Regions from separate parts of the Streptomyces sp. NPDC047453 genome, predicted to be linked through region 2. Evidence: riboswitches for the same ligand, from Rfam matches in the RefSeq annotation. Region 2 holds a riboswitch; each other region holds the start of a gene.

What was found. A riboswitch is a leader RNA that binds a small molecule or an ion and turns the genes downstream of it on or off. The one in region 2 is predicted to bind cyclic di-AMP.
Positions count from the first base shown of each region.
Region 1: another riboswitch for cyclic di-AMP. It lies ahead of ABZ818_RS01935 (NlpC/P60 family protein); the one in region 2 lies ahead of ABZ818_RS16310 (C40 family peptidase).
Region 3: another riboswitch for cyclic di-AMP. It lies ahead of ABZ818_RS17900 (M23 family metallopeptidase); the one in region 2 lies ahead of ABZ818_RS16310 (C40 family peptidase).
Region 4: another riboswitch for cyclic di-AMP. It lies ahead of ABZ818_RS09670 (hypothetical protein); the one in region 2 lies ahead of ABZ818_RS16310 (C40 family peptidase).

Region 1 covers NZ_JBEYTS010000001.1:427,005-431,208, forward strand. The annotation lists gene ABZ818_RS01925 (hypothetical protein) at 1-707, shown strand, start outside; gene ABZ818_RS01930 (hypothetical protein) at 853-1,200, shown strand; gene ABZ818_RS01935 (NlpC/P60 family protein) at 1,405-2,634, opposite strand; cyclic di-AMP (ydaO/yuaA leader) riboswitch at 2,642-2,822, opposite strand; gene ABZ818_RS01940 (bifunctional [glutamine synthetase] adenylyltransferase/[glutamine synthetase]-adenylyl-L-tyrosine phosphorylase) at 3,137-4,204, shown strand, end outside.
Region 2 covers NZ_JBEYTS010000015.1:51,263-55,466, forward strand. The annotation lists gene ABZ818_RS16300 (ATP-dependent Clp protease proteolytic subunit) at 162-797, shown strand; gene ABZ818_RS16305 (hypothetical protein) at 805-1,113, shown strand; cyclic di-AMP (ydaO/yuaA leader) riboswitch at 1,453-1,666, shown strand; gene ABZ818_RS16310 (C40 family peptidase) at 1,670-2,143, shown strand; gene ABZ818_RS16315 (ATP-binding protein) at 2,197-2,652, opposite strand; gene ABZ818_RS16320 (helix-turn-helix transcriptional regulator) at 2,880-3,740, shown strand; gene ABZ818_RS16325 (DUF397 domain-containing protein) at 3,776-4,006, shown strand; gene ABZ818_RS16330 (8-amino-7-oxononanoate synthase) at 4,055-4,204, opposite strand, start outside.
Region 3 covers NZ_JBEYTS010000017.1:106,854-111,057, forward strand. The annotation lists gene ABZ818_RS17895 (pitrilysin family protein) at 1-1,352, shown strand, start outside; cyclic di-AMP (ydaO/yuaA leader) riboswitch at 1,585-1,745, shown strand; gene ABZ818_RS17900 (M23 family metallopeptidase) at 1,758-2,513, shown strand; gene ABZ818_RS17905 (HPr family phosphocarrier protein) at 2,706-2,987, opposite strand; gene ABZ818_RS17910 (GNAT family N-acetyltransferase) at 3,164-4,204, shown strand, end outside.
Region 4 covers NZ_JBEYTS010000007.1:169,526-173,729, forward strand. The annotation lists gene ABZ818_RS09660 (hypothetical protein) at 1-358, opposite strand, end outside; gene ABZ818_RS09665 (RNA-directed DNA polymerase) at 367-1,842, opposite strand; gene ABZ818_RS09670 (hypothetical protein) at 2,121-2,354, opposite strand; cyclic di-AMP (ydaO/yuaA leader) riboswitch at 2,358-2,574, opposite strand; gene ABZ818_RS09675 (NUDIX hydrolase) at 2,814-3,347, shown strand; gene ABZ818_RS09680 (helix-turn-helix transcriptional regulator) at 3,325-4,204, opposite strand, start outside.

The DNA.
Region 1 (4,204 bases), on a different contig from region 2:
TCTCCGGCTACTCATCGGACGGCAACGGTGGCAACGGCATCGCGGACAAGTCACCGAAGGAGATCCGGCACCAGGCGCACCAAGCCCTGCTCGGCGCCAAGTCCGTCCGTATCGCGCTGAAGGACACGGGGTCAGACGCCCAGAAAGGCAATCGGCCCAGCTCGGCGGACCTCTCGTACGACCAGGCCGGCTGCACCGGCTCGATAGCCATGGGCACCCAGGGCAGCTTCCAGATCGTCAAGCGCGGCACCGAAGCATGGATGAAACCCGACGCTACGTTCTGGAAGACGACCAAGGTCCCCGGCAGCGAGGGCACAGCAGGCGCGGAGCGCTTCAAGAACCGGTACATCCATGGCACGACCAACGACGCGATCTTCAAGAAACTGGCCGACGTCTGCAGCATCAAGGTCTTCCAGAAGCCCCTCGGCGGCGTCGCGCCGTTCACGGACGTCAAGAAGGGCACCGAGACCACGTTCAACGGAATGAAGGCCATCCCGCTGACCGGGAAGGTGGACGGAAGGGCGGCCACGTACTACGTGGCGACGCAGGGCAAGCCATACCTGATCGGGGGCACCCAGAAGGGCAACGGCACCGATCTGACCTTCACCCTGTCCGACTATGACAAGCCGATCCCGTCGGCGACACCGTCCGCCAACGAGTCGGTGGAGGTCTCCCAGCTGGAGAGCCAGCTTCAGGGCGCGTCCTGAGCCCATTGCTCATCGCCGTGCTTGCCGCGACCGCTGATCGTGCTGGGGAACGGTATGGCGCGTGGAGGGACGGGTGTGGCTCAATTGCCGTCGGCGGGACGCCGTGGGCACGACGGCGCGGAGGGGGAGGGCGGAAGGCGTCGTGGTGAGCGGGGACCGGCCGGTGATGTGGGCCGAGGCGGCCAGGGTGGCGGCGGGGTGCGTGGTGGTGCTCGCCCTCACGTGGGCCGCTCTGGAGTTGCTCGACGAGCGGCAGTTCCCGGTGGCCGCACCACCGGTGATGGTGCTGGGCCGGTGGTTCTACGACAGGCACCGTCACTGGGGCGCCGGTCTGGTGGCCACGGTCTCCGGCTCGGTCGTGGTGTTCACCTCGGTCGACCGGCTGCGACCTCATCTGGACCGGCTGCTCGCCGACACCACGGCGACCGCGGCGGGGCTGGTGGTCGCCATGGCCGTGTTCACGCTCTGCTCCCGCGTGCGGCGGAGGGCCTGACATGCCGTACGAGGGCGACGACCGACGTGGTGCCCGGCGTGGCCTGCACCTGCGTACCCACTGGCACCGCTGGTCACCGTGGCCGACATCTTCATCGTGGTGCCCTGGACCTGCGTGGCGCCGTCCCATGAAAGGGCCCGCACCCCCCGGTGCGGGCCCTTTCATGTCCGATGCCGGTGCCGGCACCGGGGTGTCCGGCGCGCGTTACGCGGGGCGGACGACGCTGTGGATCGGCATGTAGTAGATCGACTCCTCGCGGACGTTCGTGCCCGGGCGCGGCGCGTGGATCATCATGCCGTTGCCGATGTAGATCCCGACGTGGCTGATGTCGTTGTAGAAGAAGACCAGGTCGCCGGGTTTGGCCTCGGAGACGGGGACGGTCGTGCCGGCCTCCACCTGGCTCCAGGTGGTGCGCGGCAGCGAGATTCCGGCGGACTTCCAGGCGGCCAGCGTGAGCCCGGAGCAGTCGTACGAACCGGGGCCGGTCGCGCCCCACACGTACGGCTTGCCGATCTGGGCCCGCGCGAAGTCGAGGACCTTGGCGGCCTTGGCGGCATAGCCGGTGCTCGATCCGGCATCCGTGCTCGTGCCCCCGCCCGTACCCGTGCCCGAGCCCGTGCTCGATCCCGAGCTCGTGCCCGTTCCGCTGCTCGCCTTCGCGTCGGAGCTCTTGGCCGCCTGCTCCTCCTTGCGCTTCTGCGCGGCCGCCGCCGCCTCCTCCGCCGCCTGCCGGCGGGCCAGCTCCGCGGCCTTCTGCCGGGCGATCTCCTGCTTCTTCTTCTCGATCGCCGCCAGTCGCGCCTTCTCCTCGGCGGTCAGCGTCGACAGCAGATGGCGCGCCTCGCTGAGCTTCGTCTGGACGTCGAGCTTGCTGGTCCTCAGATCGTCCTGCGAGGTTGTCAGCGACTCCAGGATCTTCGTCGCCTCGGTGCGCTTCTTCGTCGTCGCGAGCTGCGCGGTCTGGTAGTCGTCGACGGCCTTCTTCTGGCGCTCGGTGAGCTGTCTCATCAGATGGTCCTGGTCGAAGTACTGCTGGGGATCCTTCGCGAGCAGCAGCGTCGCGGTGCCGGACATCCCGCCCGTGCGGTACTGGGCGGCGGCGAACATGCCGAGCTCGCGCCGCGCCTCGTTCAGCTTCGCCGTGCGCTTCGCCACGTCGTCGAGGAGGCCGTTCACGCGTGTGCGCTGCGTGGCGGTCTTCTCCTTGGCCTCGTTGTACTTCTCGGTGGCCACTCCGGCCTGGTGGTAGAGGTCGTCGACTCTCTTCTGCACCTCTTCGAGGCTGGGCTTCCGGGGCTGCGCGGGCGCGGCGTTCGCCGTCTGGGACAGCAGCGCCACGGAGGTGAGGGCCGCGGTCGTCAGACCGAGGGCCGGGGACGTGCGCAGTCCGGCGATCCGGGTGGCCGTGGTCCGGGCTTTGCGGTGCGACGCCAAGGGTGGCGCCTCCTTCCATAGACCGCCTACCGGGTTAGCTGTCGGGTTCGGGCGGGTGGTCGGAAGGGCTGCCCTACCGTCCCGTGCGCGCTGTGGGGGACACGCGAACGGGACCGATTCACCCCAGGGATGAGTGGGTCCCCGGCTCCGGCTGCCGTGAGGCGCACCGGATTCGGCGCAGGCCACCCGTCCCGGCGTTGTTCGCCGGCGGGGGTACGGGGTGCCCGCCGGGCACGCTAGCCAACGCTTGTGACTGCTGTGAAGGTTGGTGCGTGATATGTCCGCTACGTTTTCGTGACTTTCACGGTACGCATACGGTTGGCTGCACTCCGATGTTTTCGGGACCGTCGGACCGTACGTGCGGTGGGCGGCGGGTGTCCCCGTTTCCGGAGCTCCCCGACGACCTCCGACCGGCGCGGAAAACGGGACCGCCGTCAGGGCTCAGGACCGGGAGTCCGGATAGGCTCTGGCCAGGACGGGCTTGATCCGACGGGAGGCCGGGATGACGGCGCCGGGGCGCAGGAGCAGTACCTTCACGCGGCTGCTGCGGCACGGCTTCATCCATGCCTCGGACGCAGAGCGGCTGCTGGACGGGCCGGAGCTCGCGCCGCTGAGGGACGATCCGGTGCTGCTGGAGGCGCTGGGCGCCACAGCCGACCCGGATCTCGCGCTGGGCGGGCTGGTCCGGCTGCTGGAGGCTCAGCCGGAGTCCAAGGCCCGCCGCGAGCTGCTCGACACGCTGATAGCGGCCAAACCGCTGCGCGACCGGCTGCTCGGCGTGCTCGGCGCCTCCACCGCCCTCGGCGACCACCTCGCCCGGCACGCAGGCGACTGGCGGGCGCTGGTCACCTACGAGCCGCGCGACCTGCACCCGGGCGTGGAGGAGTTCGAGCACGGGCTCGCCGAGGCCGGCGATCCGGTCGCGCTCCGCGTCGCCTACCGGCGCTGCCTGCTGTCCATCGCCGCCCGCGACGTGTGCGGCACCACGGATGTCGCCGAGACCGCCGCCGAGCTGGCCGACCTCGCCACTGCCACTCTGCGCGCCGCGCTCCGGCTCGCGCGGGCCGCCGCGCCCGAGGACGACGCGCTGTGCCGGCTCGCGGTGATCGCGATGGGCAAGTGCGGCGGCCACGAACTCAACTACGTCTCCGATGTCGACGTGATCTTCGTCGGTGAGGCCGCGGACGGCGCCGACGAGGTCAAGGCTCTGCGCGCCGCGACCGCGCTCGCCTCGCACATGATGCGGATCTGCTCCGAGACGACCGTGGAGGGCTCGATCTGGCCGGTCGACGCCAACCTGCGGCCCGAGGGCCGCAACGGGCCGCTGGTGCGCACCCTCAGCAGCCATGTCGCCTACTACCAGCGATGGGCCAAGACCTGGGAGTTCCAGGCGCTGCTCAAGGCCCGCCCGGTGGCCGGCGACCTGGAACTGGGCGGCCAGTACATCGCCGCGCTCGGCCCGCTGGTCTGGCAGGCCGCCGAGCGCGAGAACTTCGTCGCCGACGTGCAGAAGATGCGCCGCCGCGTGGTCGAGACCATCCCCGTGGGCGAGGTCGAGCGCGAGCTGAAG
Region 2 (4,204 bases):
GCGCCCGTGCTTCCAGCTTCACCCCGGAGGACGCCGTGCACGACCCGAGGCCGTTCCCGCACCCGGCCCCGGAAAGCTCGCCGCGACTTACGTACGTCCTGTACATTTTTTACAGAGGCCGCTCCGACCGGAGACGGCACCGCCGCATGGAGGGGTGCGCCATGACGCGACCGTCCGCCCGCTACGTCCTGCCGGAGTTCACCGAGATCACCAGCGCCGGCCGGCGGTCCCTGGATCCGTACGCGAAACTGCTCGAGGAGCGGATCGTCCTCCTCGGCACACCCATCGACGACACCGCGGCGAACGACGTCATCGCGCAGTTCGTCCACCTGGAGCACCGGACGCCCGACCGGGACATCTCGCTCTACATCAACTCCCCCGGCGGCTCGTTCAGCGCGATGCTGGCCGTCCACGACACGATGCGGTACGTGTGCTGCGACGTGGAGACGATCTGCCTGGGCCAGGCCGTCGCGTCAGCGGCGGTACTACTGGCCGCGGGCACCCCGGGCAAGCGGTACGCGCTGCCCGGCCCCCGCGTGGTGCTGCGGCAGCCGTCGCTGCCCGAGCCGGTCGAGGGCCAGGCGTCCGACCTGGCGATCCAGGCGGACGAGCTGACACGGGTGCGCGCCCGCCTGGAGGAACTGCTCGCGCGGAGCACCGGGCGGTCCGCCCGGCAGGTGCGGACCGACCTGGAGCGGGAGCAGGTGCTGGACGCACAAGAGGCCCTGAAATATGGATTGATTGACCGAATCGCCCAGACCCGCGGGGGCACGCGTACCGCGCCGGACGCGGGGTGAGCCGCCGATGCTGCCACCCGAGCTGCCGCCCCTGCCGGCACTGACCCGCGCCGAGGCGGAGCTGATCGACCGTTACCTGGAGGCGGCCGACTTGCTGGGCCGCGTCAACCCGGGCCGGCCCGGAGACACCTACCGGGCCCTGAGGGCCGCCCAGGCGCTCGTCGGCAGGGCGATGGAGCTGCGGGACACGCTGGCACTGATGCACCGGCGGGGCGAGACCGAGCTGCACGCGGACACTCTGGCCCGGGCGCTGCGAGTGCTGGACGGCGAGCGGCGCACGGCCCGTGTCACCCTGCCGCCCGACTGCGGAAGTTGACGTCATCCACAGCCGCGGTCTCGGCGGGTGAAGGAGCCCGTCTGTCTGGACACGGGGTGAAATCACCCCGAATGACCGACCGCCTTTCGGTGTAGGTTCAGCTCCCTTTTCGGGACCGCCGCAGTTGCGCAACACGCCTCCCCGGATGGCGGAATGAGGTGTTCCGGTGCTGGTCCGGGGGTCGTCGCGGGAGGGGGCAGCCGTTCGATCGCGAGGGTGTCCACCCGAACGGGCGCGTGGTGAGTAACAACACAAACACGCGGTTCCATTGGGATTTTCGGACATCCGTAGGTGAAGATCCCTGTCTGACGACAAGCCCCCGCCACAACGGCGGGGCGGTCCGGGCGGACGCCGAGTCCTGCCGCCGCCCGGATGACCGGTCGACAGGAGTGGATCGGCAGGAGTGGAGGACCCAAGCACGACGGGTCGCCGGAACGGTCACGCCATGGCCGGTCCGAGCAGCCCTTGGGGTGAAGCCGCAGCAACGCGGCCGGGCAACTTCGCCAGCCCGAATCCGACAGGTCATCCTTCACAGGCGGCTGACGAAGGGTTGCGCATGACTGCGCTCAATCGTGTCCCGTCGCTGATGGCCCGGGCCGGCACGGCCTCGGCTCTGACCCTGGCCGCCGTGAGCGGCTCGATCGTGGTCCCGGGTGTGGCCTCCGAGGCCTCGGCCGCGACGACCGCGAACACGGCGCTGCGGATCGCGGCGTCCAAGCAGGGGTCGCCCTACCAGTGGGGCGCCACGGGGCCGCGGAGGTTCGACTGCTCCGGGCTCACGCTGTACTCGTTCAAAAGGGCGGGCAAGACGCTGCCCCGCACGGCCGCACAGCAGTACAACAAGAGCCGGCACATCTCCGCGGGCAGCCGCCGAGCCGGGGACCTGGTGTTCTTCCACTCGGGCTCGAACGTGTACCACGTGGGCATCTACGCCGGCAAGGGCAAGATCTGGCACGCCCCGAAGACCGGGGACGTGGTGAAGCTCCAGAAGATCTGGACGAAGAGCGTCTGGTATGGCCGGGTGCGCTGACCCGGCCGCAATGCGGTGCGGTGGCGGAGCTTCGACGTCGTCACCGCACGTTCCTACGGTTCCTGACCCGCGGCCGCCACCGGGCGGGCGGGAACCGTCCACGGAAGTTCGATGCAGACCGTCTTGCCGCCCTCCCGGGTCGGCCGCACGGTCAGACTGCCGCCGCACTCGGCGGTGAGCCACCGGATGATCACCATGCCCCGGCCGTTGTCCTGCTGGACGGCGGCCGGCAGGCGTTTCGGGAACCGGGGGTGGCTGTCGGTGACCCCGATGTGCAGTCGTTCGTCACGCACGAGGACGAGGTCCACCGTGAAGGTGGGTGACTGCCCGAAAGTGTGCTGTACGGCGTTGGTGGCGAGTTCGGAGACGATGAGCCGGACCGTCTCGGCGGTGTCCGCGGCCGGCGGCAGGCCCCACTCCGCGAGCGTGCCGGCCACATAGGCACGGGCCGCGCAGACCGAGGCGGGATCGCTCGGCAGAGTGACGGATGCTTCCAGATGGTCTGCCATGGCGACGTCGTCCCTTTCCCACAGGGCCGGAGTCCGACACTGAGCGGATGATTCGAGTACGGTCCCGCACTGGTGCTTCGCCGTCAGACTGCCATCAGCACTCCGCTCTCGGTGGCGATCCACCGAGATATGCATATATCTGTCGCTCAATGCGGTGAACTCTGCGACGGCAGACCGTATCCGGAGCGGGTCGCGTGGAGCGTTCAGAGGGAGCGAGGGAGTAGCCCATGCAACACGGTCCCGAGGTGCGCCGCCGGAAGCTGGGCGCCGAACTGCGCGCCCTGCGCACCGGCGCGGGTCTCACCAGCGGTGAGGCGGCCCGCCTGGTCGGCTGGCACCAGTCGAAGGTCAGCCGGATCGAGACCGGCACCAGCGGGGTGAAACCGGCCGATGTGCGCTCACTCCTGGACGCGTACGCGGTCCACGACGCCCAACTGCGCGAGTTGCTCCTGGTGCTGGCGGGGCTGGACGACGGCGGCGACCGGCACCACTGGTGGCACGCCTATCGCGGAGTGCTGCCGCCGACCTACCGGGACTTCATCAGCCTGGAGTCGCAGGCGAGCGGGATGCGCACCCTGGAGACCTCGGTCGTCCCCGGCCTGCTCCAGACGCCCGAGTACGCGCGCGCGGTCACCCGGGCCGCCGTGGACGGGCTCGACGAGGACCGGCTGGACGCGCTGGTGGAGGTGCGGCTGGCCCGCCAGGACGTGCTGCGCTCGCGACCGCCGCTGGAGCTGGACGCGGTGCTGGACGAGGCGGTGCTGCGCCGGGAGGTGGGCGGGCCCGAGGTGATGAGGCGGCAGTTGGAGCGGCTGACGGAAGCAGCCCGGCTGCCCCAAGTACGGCTCCAGGTGTTGCCGTTCGCCGCCGGCGCCCACATCGGCATCACCGGCCCTTTCGTTATCTTCTCATTTTCGAACGCTTCTGATCTGAACGTGGTGGTTCTCGACCACTTGACGAGTAGCCTCCACCTCGAGCGGAAAGAAGACCTAGAGGCCTACGCCGAGGCCTTCGACACCCTGCGGCTCCACGCCCTCTCGCCCGAGGACTCGTTGGACTTCATCGCCGGGATACGCCAGACCCCCTGACGGCGCACAACCGCGTACCGCGTTAAGGAGGCACCATGTCCGCTCCGCCTCGGCACGTACCTTCCAGCACCGATCTGCACGGCGTGCGCTGGCTGCGCAGCAGCTACAGCACGGGAGCCAACAACTGCGTCGAGACGGCCCGGCCCGCCACGGGACCGTGGGCCGGGCTGCTCGCCGTGCGCGACTCCAAGGCCCCGGCCGGGCCCGCACTGCTCTTCTCCCCCGCGAGCTGGGCAGGCTTCATGGCTGCGACACACCGCACCTGACGGACAATCCGGTCAACGCCCGGTGACACCCGGCCATGTCACGCCGACTCATGGTCGTGTTCCACCGATCACCCGTACAGCGCGTTCGATCTGCGCCCCGGAGAGGTCCGCGCGGGCGGTCAGCCTCAGCCGTGAGATGCCGTCGGGCACGGAAGGAGGACGGAAGCAGCCCACGGCCAGCCCGGCCGCCCGGCAGTC
Region 3 (4,204 bases), on a different contig from region 2:
CCCGGGCCGGCGCGGCCAAGCCGTGGGCGTTCCCCGCGCCCGAGCGCGGGACGCTGGACAACGGCCTGACGGTGCTGCGCTGTCACCGCCCCGGCCAGCAGGTCGTCGCCGTCGAGGTGCTGCTGGACGCGCCCCTGGACGCGGAGCCGGCCGACCTGGACGGCGTCGCCACGATCATGGCGCGGGCCTTCTCCGAGGGCACCGACAAGCACTCCGCCGAGGAGTTTGCCGCCGAGCTGGAGCGCGCGGGCGCCACCCTCGACTCGCACGCCGACCACCCCGGCGTACGGCTGAGCCTGGAGGTCCCGGCCTCCCGCCTGGCCAAGGGGCTCGGCCTGCTGTCCGACGCCCTCAGGGCGCCCGCGTTCGCCGAATCCGAGGTCGAGCGCCTGGTGCGCAACCGGCTCGACGAGATCCCGCACGAGCTGGCCAACCCGGCCCGCCGCGCCGCCAAGGAGCTGTCCAAGGAGCTCTTCCCGGCCGGCTCGCGCATGTCGCGTCCGCGCCAGGGCACCGAGGACACGGTCGGCGCGATCGACTCGGCGGCCGTCCGCTCCTTCTACGACCGGCACGTGCGTCCGGCCACGGCCACTGCCGTGGTCGTCGGCGACCTCACCGGCGTCGACCTCGACGAGCTGCTGGGCCGGACCCTGGGCGCCTGGACCGGCTCGCCCGCCAAGCCGCGGCCCGTGCCGCCGGTGACCGCCGACGACACCGGCCGCGTGGTCATCGTGGACCGGCCCGGTGCCGTGCAGACGCAGCTGCTCATCGGCCGGATCGGCCCGGACCGGCACGACCGCGTGTGGCCCGCCCAGGTGCTCGGCACCTACTGCCTCGGCGGCACCCTCACCTCCCGCCTGGACCGCGTCCTGCGCGAGGAGAAGGGCTACACCTACGGGGTGCGGGCGTTCGGCCAGGTGCTGCGGTCGGCCCCCGACGGGTCGGGCGCCGCGATGCTCGCCATCAGCGGCTCGGTCGACACCCCGAACACCGGCCCGGCCCTGGACGACCTGTTCACGGTGCTGCGCAAGCTCGCCGCCGAGGGCCTCACCGACGCCGAGCGGGACGTCGCCGTGCAGAACCTCGTCGGCGTGGCGCCGCTGAAGTACGAGACGGCCGCCGCCGTGGCGGGCACGCTCGCTGACCAGGTCGAGCAGCACCTGCCCGACGACTACCAGGCGACGCTCTATCAGCAGCTCGCCGCGACCGGCACGGTGGAGGCGACCGCGGCCGTCGTCAACGCGTTCCCCGTGGACCGGCTGGTGACGGTCCTCGTCGGTGACGCGGCGCAGATCAAGGAGCCCGTCGAGGCCCTGGGCGCCGGCCGGGTCATCGTCGTCGCGGCCGAGTAGAGGTACCCCCGCGCCGCCGCGCCGCCGCACGCGCGGCGAACGGTACACGCGCGCGTGGGGCCCTGGTGACCGAAGCGTCACCAGGGCCCCACGATGTCCGAATTGAGGGGGAGGTTGCCTGTCTGCCCTGTGGTATGCGCTACAAAACATCTGATCCGTTTGGGAATGGAAAGCGGCCCCGTTTAGCGTCGGTCCGTCTGTTCGTCGGGCAGTGCGCCGCGTCCGCGGCACCGGACAGCCATCGCTGAGTCCCCGTACGGCGCGAGCCGGGGGAGCCGGGGACCCACCGTCCCTGGGGTGAATCGGACACCCGCGCACGCCGCGAGGGGGCCGTAGGAGACCTTCCTGCTCCGAACCCGTCAGCTAACCCGGTAGGCGAGAGGGAAGGAAAGGACCCACGTCTCCATGGCGTTCACCCGCGCCGCCGGGAAGCACCGCCGGCCGAGCCGGATGCACCGCACCACCGCCCGTGCGGCGGGCGTCGCGGCCCTGGCCACCACCGGCGTCATCGGCACCCTCGCCGCCCCGGCCCTCGCCGCGGAGGACCCCGCCCCCGAGGACACCGGCCTCACCCCGGTCGTCACCATCGGCGACAGCGTCGCCGAGAAGATCGACGCCCAGGCCCTCGCCCAGCACAGGGCCGCCGCGCGCAAGCAGGCCGAGGAGGCCGCGCGCAAGAAGGCCGCGGAACGGGCCGAGAAGGAGCGCGAGGCCAAGGCGCGCGCCGCCCGCGAGGCCGAACGCAAGCGTCTCAACGCCTTCGTGACGCCGATCCTCGGCTCCTACATATCGACCGGCTACCGCACCGGCGGCTCACTGTGGACCTCCGGCACCCACACCGGCATCGACTTCCACGCCGCGAGCGGCACCACCGTCCACGCGGTCGGCATCGGCACCGTCGTCGAGACCGGCTGGGGCGGGGCGTACGGCAACCAGGTCGTGATCAGGATGGCCGACGGCATGTACACCCAGTACGGACACCTGTCGTCCATCGGGGTCTCGATGGGCCAGCAGGTCGTCCCGGGCCAGCAGATCGGCCTGTCCGGCGCGACCGGCAACGTCACCGGACCGCACCTGCACTTCGAGGCCCGTACGTCCCCGGACTACGGCTCCGACGTCGACCCCGTGGCCTACCTCCGCCGGCACGGCCTCACCATCTGACCTCCCGCGCCGGCACACCGCCCGGCGCGTCACGCGAAACACCCGAAGCCCCGGCTCCCGAGCCGGGGCTTCCGGTGTTCCCCACCGTGTTCCCTTCCGGTGTTCCGGGGGCCCGCCGGGCACGCCGGGCACGCCGAAGCCGTGCCACCCCGTCCGGGCGGCACGGCTTCGGCGCAGGAGCGGTCCTGCCGGTCAGACGGTCTCGGGAAGCTCCCCGAGGCCCTCGGCGACCAGCTTGGCCAGCCGGTCCAGCGCGGCGTCCGCGCCGTCGGCGTCGGAGGCCAGGACGACCTCCTCGCCGCCCTCGGCGCCGAGGCCGAGCACGGCCAGCATGGAGGCCGCGTTGACGGGCGTCCCGTCGGCCTTGGCGATCGTCACGGGGATGCCTGAGGCCGTGGCGGCCCGGACGAAGATGGAGGCGGGGCGGGCGTGGAGGCCCTCGGCCCAGCCGACGTTGACGCGGCGCTCAGCCATGTGTTGCTGCCCTTCGGGTGATCAGGGTTGTCTAGACCAGTTTTCCACACGTGGAGCGAGCCCGGAGCGGGGGTGTGCGCCGCCCCGGGTGGCGTCGGACCGCGGCCTCGGTCCGACGTGTGTCCTCCACAGACTGCCTCGCGCCGCTGTCGGACGCGAGCCGTACGCTGGGGCCCATGCAGACCTCGCCGGACCGGCACGAGTACCCCGCCCACTGGGAGGCGGACGTGGTGCTGCGCGACGGCGGCACCGCACGGATCCGCCCCATCACCGCCGATGACGCCGGCCGTCTGGTCAGCTTCTACGAACAGGTGTCGGACGAGTCCAAGTATTACCGCTTCTTCGCGCCCTACCCGCGCCTGTCCGCGAAGGACGTCCACCGCTTCACGCACCACGACTTCGTGGACCGGGTGGGACTCGCGGCCACGGTCGGCGGCGAGTTCATCGCCACCGTGCGCTACGACCGCATCGGCGCGGACGGCATGCCCGCCTCGGCGCCCTCCGACGAGGCCGAGGTCGCCTTCCTGGTGCAGGACGCCCACCAGGGACGCGGGGTCGCCTCCGCGCTCCTGGAGCACATCGCGGCCGTCGCCCGCGAGCGCGGCATCCGGCGCTTCACCGCCGAGGTGCTTCCGGCCAACACCAAGATGATCAAGGTGTTCACGGACGCCGGGTACGTCCAGAAGCGCAGCTTCGAGGACGGCGTCGTACACCTGGAGTTCGACATCGAGCCGACCGACCGGTCGCTGGCCGTGCAGCGCGCACGGGAGCAGCGGGCCGAGGGGCGGTCGGTGCGGCGGCTCCTGGTGCCCGGCTCGGTCGCCGTCATCGGCGTGGGCCGCACGCGCGGCGGCGTGGGCCGCAGCATCCTCGACAACATCCGCGACGCCGGGTTCACAGGCCGGCTCCACGCCGTGAACCGGGCCTTCGGCGAGGACTGCCGGGAGATCGACGGGGTGCCCGCCCGCCGCTCGGTGCGGGACATCGACGGGCCCGTGGACCTCGCCGTCGTCGCCGTGCCGGCCGAGCGCGTCCCGGACGCCGTCACCGAGTGCGGCGAGCACGGGGTGCAGGGGCTCGTCGTGATCTCCGCGGGCTACGCGGAGAGCGGCCCCGAGGGACGCGAGCGGCAGCGCGCCCTCGTGCGGCAGGCGCGCACGTACGGCATGCGGATCATCGGGCCCAACACCTTCGGGATCATCAACACCTCGCCGGAC
Region 4 (4,204 bases), on a different contig from region 2:
TGTCGTCAGTTACACTCATATCGGCAAGAATCCCACTGCCCTGCGGCGATACCTTATGGACCCCGCCAACCGGCTGAAACTGATTACGCCACCGAGAGCCGCGAATCAAAAGATACTTGCCGTCCACATAAATCTTGAACAGGTACGAGGTGGAAATCCGCACAGACTGCTTCCGGTAGCGGAGCGAATACCAAAGGGTCCGCAATTTTTCCCGGTTTTGCATGATCTGCTCAACGGCCGGAACCGCCAACCCCATGCTGAGACCAGTCGTCATATTGACAACGGTCGAGTTAGTGATAAAGAAGCTAGCTACCCCAGAGGCGACGGCAAGCAGGAAGTAGATGATAAGCCGCAGCACGGGAACTCCTATCGCGGTAGTGGCACTAGCGGATTTCCGAGCAGGTATCGACTAACCCATGTGAGTTGCGACCGAGAGCCGGCTAGAGCCTCTAGAAGCGGGCGGGATACGGATCTCGCTTCATACATCGCAACGAGGAGGGCGCGCCTTACGTTCACGTTCGCCTCATTCTCAAACTCGCGTCGCAGGAGCTGCCCGTCAGCGATGGTACTTACTCTTCCTAGGTAACGGGCAGCGAACTCGCGCGGTAGGCTCGACTTATTCTTGTCCCCCAATATACTCCAAGCCAAATCGCGGATTTCCGTGGAATTGATGCTTAGCCGTGCAGCTGCTTGCAGTAGCCGCTGTTCCAAACTGTCGTACTGATGGCCAGCTGCGCGCTGCATAGCCGATACATAGGCCCTAGTAGTAGCTGAAAGTCGATTCGGGAAGCATTCCAGATATCGAATGAGCTCGCTTGCTAAGTGGTGACTTTCTTTTAGGTTACGCAATACCCAGGGAATTGCTCGATCGTCGCTATGGTTTCCCATGCGAAAAAGAGAGAACTTGACGTCTCGATCATTCTGTTCATCCTCGGTCGCCGCCAGGAATAGCTTATAGAGTCTTTCTTCTGCTCCTACTTCACCGATTCTGAGTCCGTAAGCAATTGCGTCTTTTTCCAGGCTCTCTAGCTGGGATACAGCGGATACCGGGTCGTAGATATCAGTTTTCGTCATCGACATGGATAGGCGACGCGACCGCAGAATGGAATTTACTTCCAAAAGGGCGTCACGCAAGGATTCGCGCTCTGTGTCAAATATCATCATGTCGTCGGAATACCGCAGGTACTTGAAATTGGCGCGATGTACGAACTCATCTACTGGCAACATGTAGAGGTTCGCTAGAATCGCCGAGGCATCCGGTCCCTGAGGTATCCCCCATGCGCGACTAGACGACTGAAACATGCGGAGCCAGGAAATCAATCTGTCGGTAACCCATGGGTTTGCCCCTGCTGATTGAATGTCCACTGCGAGGGCGCCTACGTCAATGTGCTCATAGAAAGAGACAACATCCGTGCGGGCTAGCTGAAACGGTGTCTTGCTGATCATCTTGACACCACGCTTTTGCATGGCCACCCACGAATCGATCGGTTTCCAAAAGGACTTACCGTTTTCCCCCCACCTTGCGCTGTAGACGCTATCGTGTAGTTGTTTTTCGACTAGTTCAGCAATAGAAAAGATCAGCGTGTCATAGACGAGTCGGTCATGCACTGAAAGTCGCGAGATTGGGCGTACTGCTACCGCATTCTTCGGTAGGTCTAGAACTTCGACATATTCAGGTCCGACTTGGCCACTTTGCAAGGAATCAATTACGGCGCGACGGACGTCACCCCATGACGCATCTATGTCTGCCCAATTGATGATGTCAGGTATCTCAGAGCGTCCGCGGCCGCGCAATAGGCGATTCCATGCATCATCCAGATTGACCCAGAAGGGACGCCCCATAGTCCGCTGTTCTCCCCTCCGATCAGACCCCCACGATCAAGCACAAGCGTAGTAGAGCAGGGAAGCCGTAGACCACCTGAGCTTCCCAAGCTGATGGCTCACGGGCGGTTGTCGCAGGCCGGCCGAGGCCGTTTCTCTCGTTCGACAGCCCAGTAGCGTGGCTGAGGTCGACAGGGACACACCGAGGCACACCAGCAGAGAGACCCCGGCCTGTGCGCCAGGGTCTCATCCACGTTCGTCAACGTTCTCTCACGGGGTCTCCGTGATGAACTTGCTGATCAGGGCCAGATGTAGCCCAAGATCATGAAGAAGAGAACCGCGAGTCCAACGGCCGTTCCGCCCGCTGTCTTAATGGCCTCGTAGTACGACACATCCTCCATGGTCCGATGGAGGACGCCCGCAAAGATTCCAATGATGATCGCGATCAGGACCGCGATCAAGGAATCGGTCTTCTTGTTCCTCGGGGACTGGTGAGGAACGGGAAACTGCGGGGTGTTCTGCGGCGCACTCATGCGCAACCCTTCGTCTGCCGCCTACGAAGGGATGACCTGTCGGATTCGGGCTGGCGAAGTTGCCCGGCCGCGTTGCCTTGCCGCGGCTTCACCCCAAGGGTGCTCAGACCGGTCGTGGCGTGACCGTTCCAGCGACCCGTCGTGCTTGGGTCCTCCGTTCCTGCCTCGCCATACGTCGCGTTGGCATCCAGGCGTCGGCAGGACTCGGCGCACGCCCAGACCGCCCCACCTACGTCGGTGGGGGCTTGTCGTCAGACATGGAGCTTGGCTCACGAATGTCCGAAAATCCCAACCGATCAAGAATTTGTGGGGTTAGTCACCTCTCTCCTCGCTCGGGTGGACAGCCCGACCAAGCCGGTGAGTGACGGATCCTGGGCGAGGACGTGATCACGCTCAAGAGCTGCGTCCGTCTCCGGGACGGTCTGAGATCCTGGAGACCGATCGAGAGGGGCCGCAGGTATGGAGTGGAAGACCCACGGTGAGCGACAGATCTACACCAACAAGTGGGTGAATCTGTGTCTGGTCGACGTCCAGCAGCCTGATGGGCGCAGGTGGGAGTACCACGTCGTTCGCCTCCGACACCTGGCCGTAGCCGCCGTGGTGAATGATCGTCAAGAAGTCCTGATGATGTGGCGTCACCGCTTCATCACGGACTCGTGGGCCTGGGAGTTGCCCATGGGCCTGGTCGAGGACGGCGAGACCCCGGAAGAGGCAGCGGCCCGCGAGGTCCTGGAAGAGACGGGCTGGCGCCCTGGTCCCATCAAGCCCCTGATCTACGCCGAGCCGGCCAACGGCATCACCGATTCACAGCACCACGTCTTCCGCGCGGATGGCGCCACCTACGCCGGGCCGCCCACGGAAAAGAACGAGTCCGACCGCATCGAGTGGATCCCCCTCTCGGAGGTGCGAGGGATGATCGACCGCCGGGAGATCGTGAGCAGTGGATCGCTCGTGGGTCTGCTGTACCTGCTCATGGATGAAGCGATCCGCTGACCGGTGGGAGGAGGGCCCGTAGCCTCGCCTCGAAGGCCAGGGCTACGGGCTCTTGCCTGTGTGGTGCCAACTGGTCGTAGAACTCCCTGAGATGGCCGGACACCCGCTCGGAGGCCACCGCCGACGCAGGCTCCAGCGCTTGCGTGGCGGTGTGGCACGCCTGATCAAGCTTGCCTTGGTCCAACTGCGTACGAGCAAGCCAGAACGCGTGAAACGCGCGGCCGCGCTGGTTGGTGCGGTCCTCCCGCCGCAGAGCATCCGCGATCAATGGTTCGGCAGTTGCTGCTTCGCCCAGTCTGCCGTGGGCGATGCCCGTGTCCACGATGAGCTTCGGCTCGTCGAAGTAGGCCACCCATGACGGGTCCGGGTCTCTCGCGTGGATCTGCTCGAAATGGCGGTGTGCTTCCCCGATAGCCCGGTGCGTGGAATCCCGGTTGCCGAGGGTGGCATGAGCGAAGGCTTCGCGCATGGACAGCATGGACAGGACGCGTGGGGTGGTGCCGAGGGCTGAGCGGGCCTGGTCCTGGGCGGCGGTCACGAGTGCGAGTGAGTCCGCGGGCTTGTCCTGGTACGTGGCCTGCAAACTCATGCAGGCAAGGACGTTGGCCATGAACTGACGGTCGTCGATTTCCTTGGCCAGGTGCAGGGCTTCGGTGAAGTACGCACGGGCCTGGTTGTACTGACGGGCGTCGAAGTAGGTCCAGCCGGTGAGGCGCGCCAGCTCGGCCGCGATTCCGTACAACCCGTTCTGGATGGACGGCGGTCGGCTCTCCTTCAGTAGCCCGACCACATATCGGAGCTGGCCGACGATGGCCGGCCTCAGAGCCTCACCGCCGTGCTGGTTGTCGCGTCGCCAG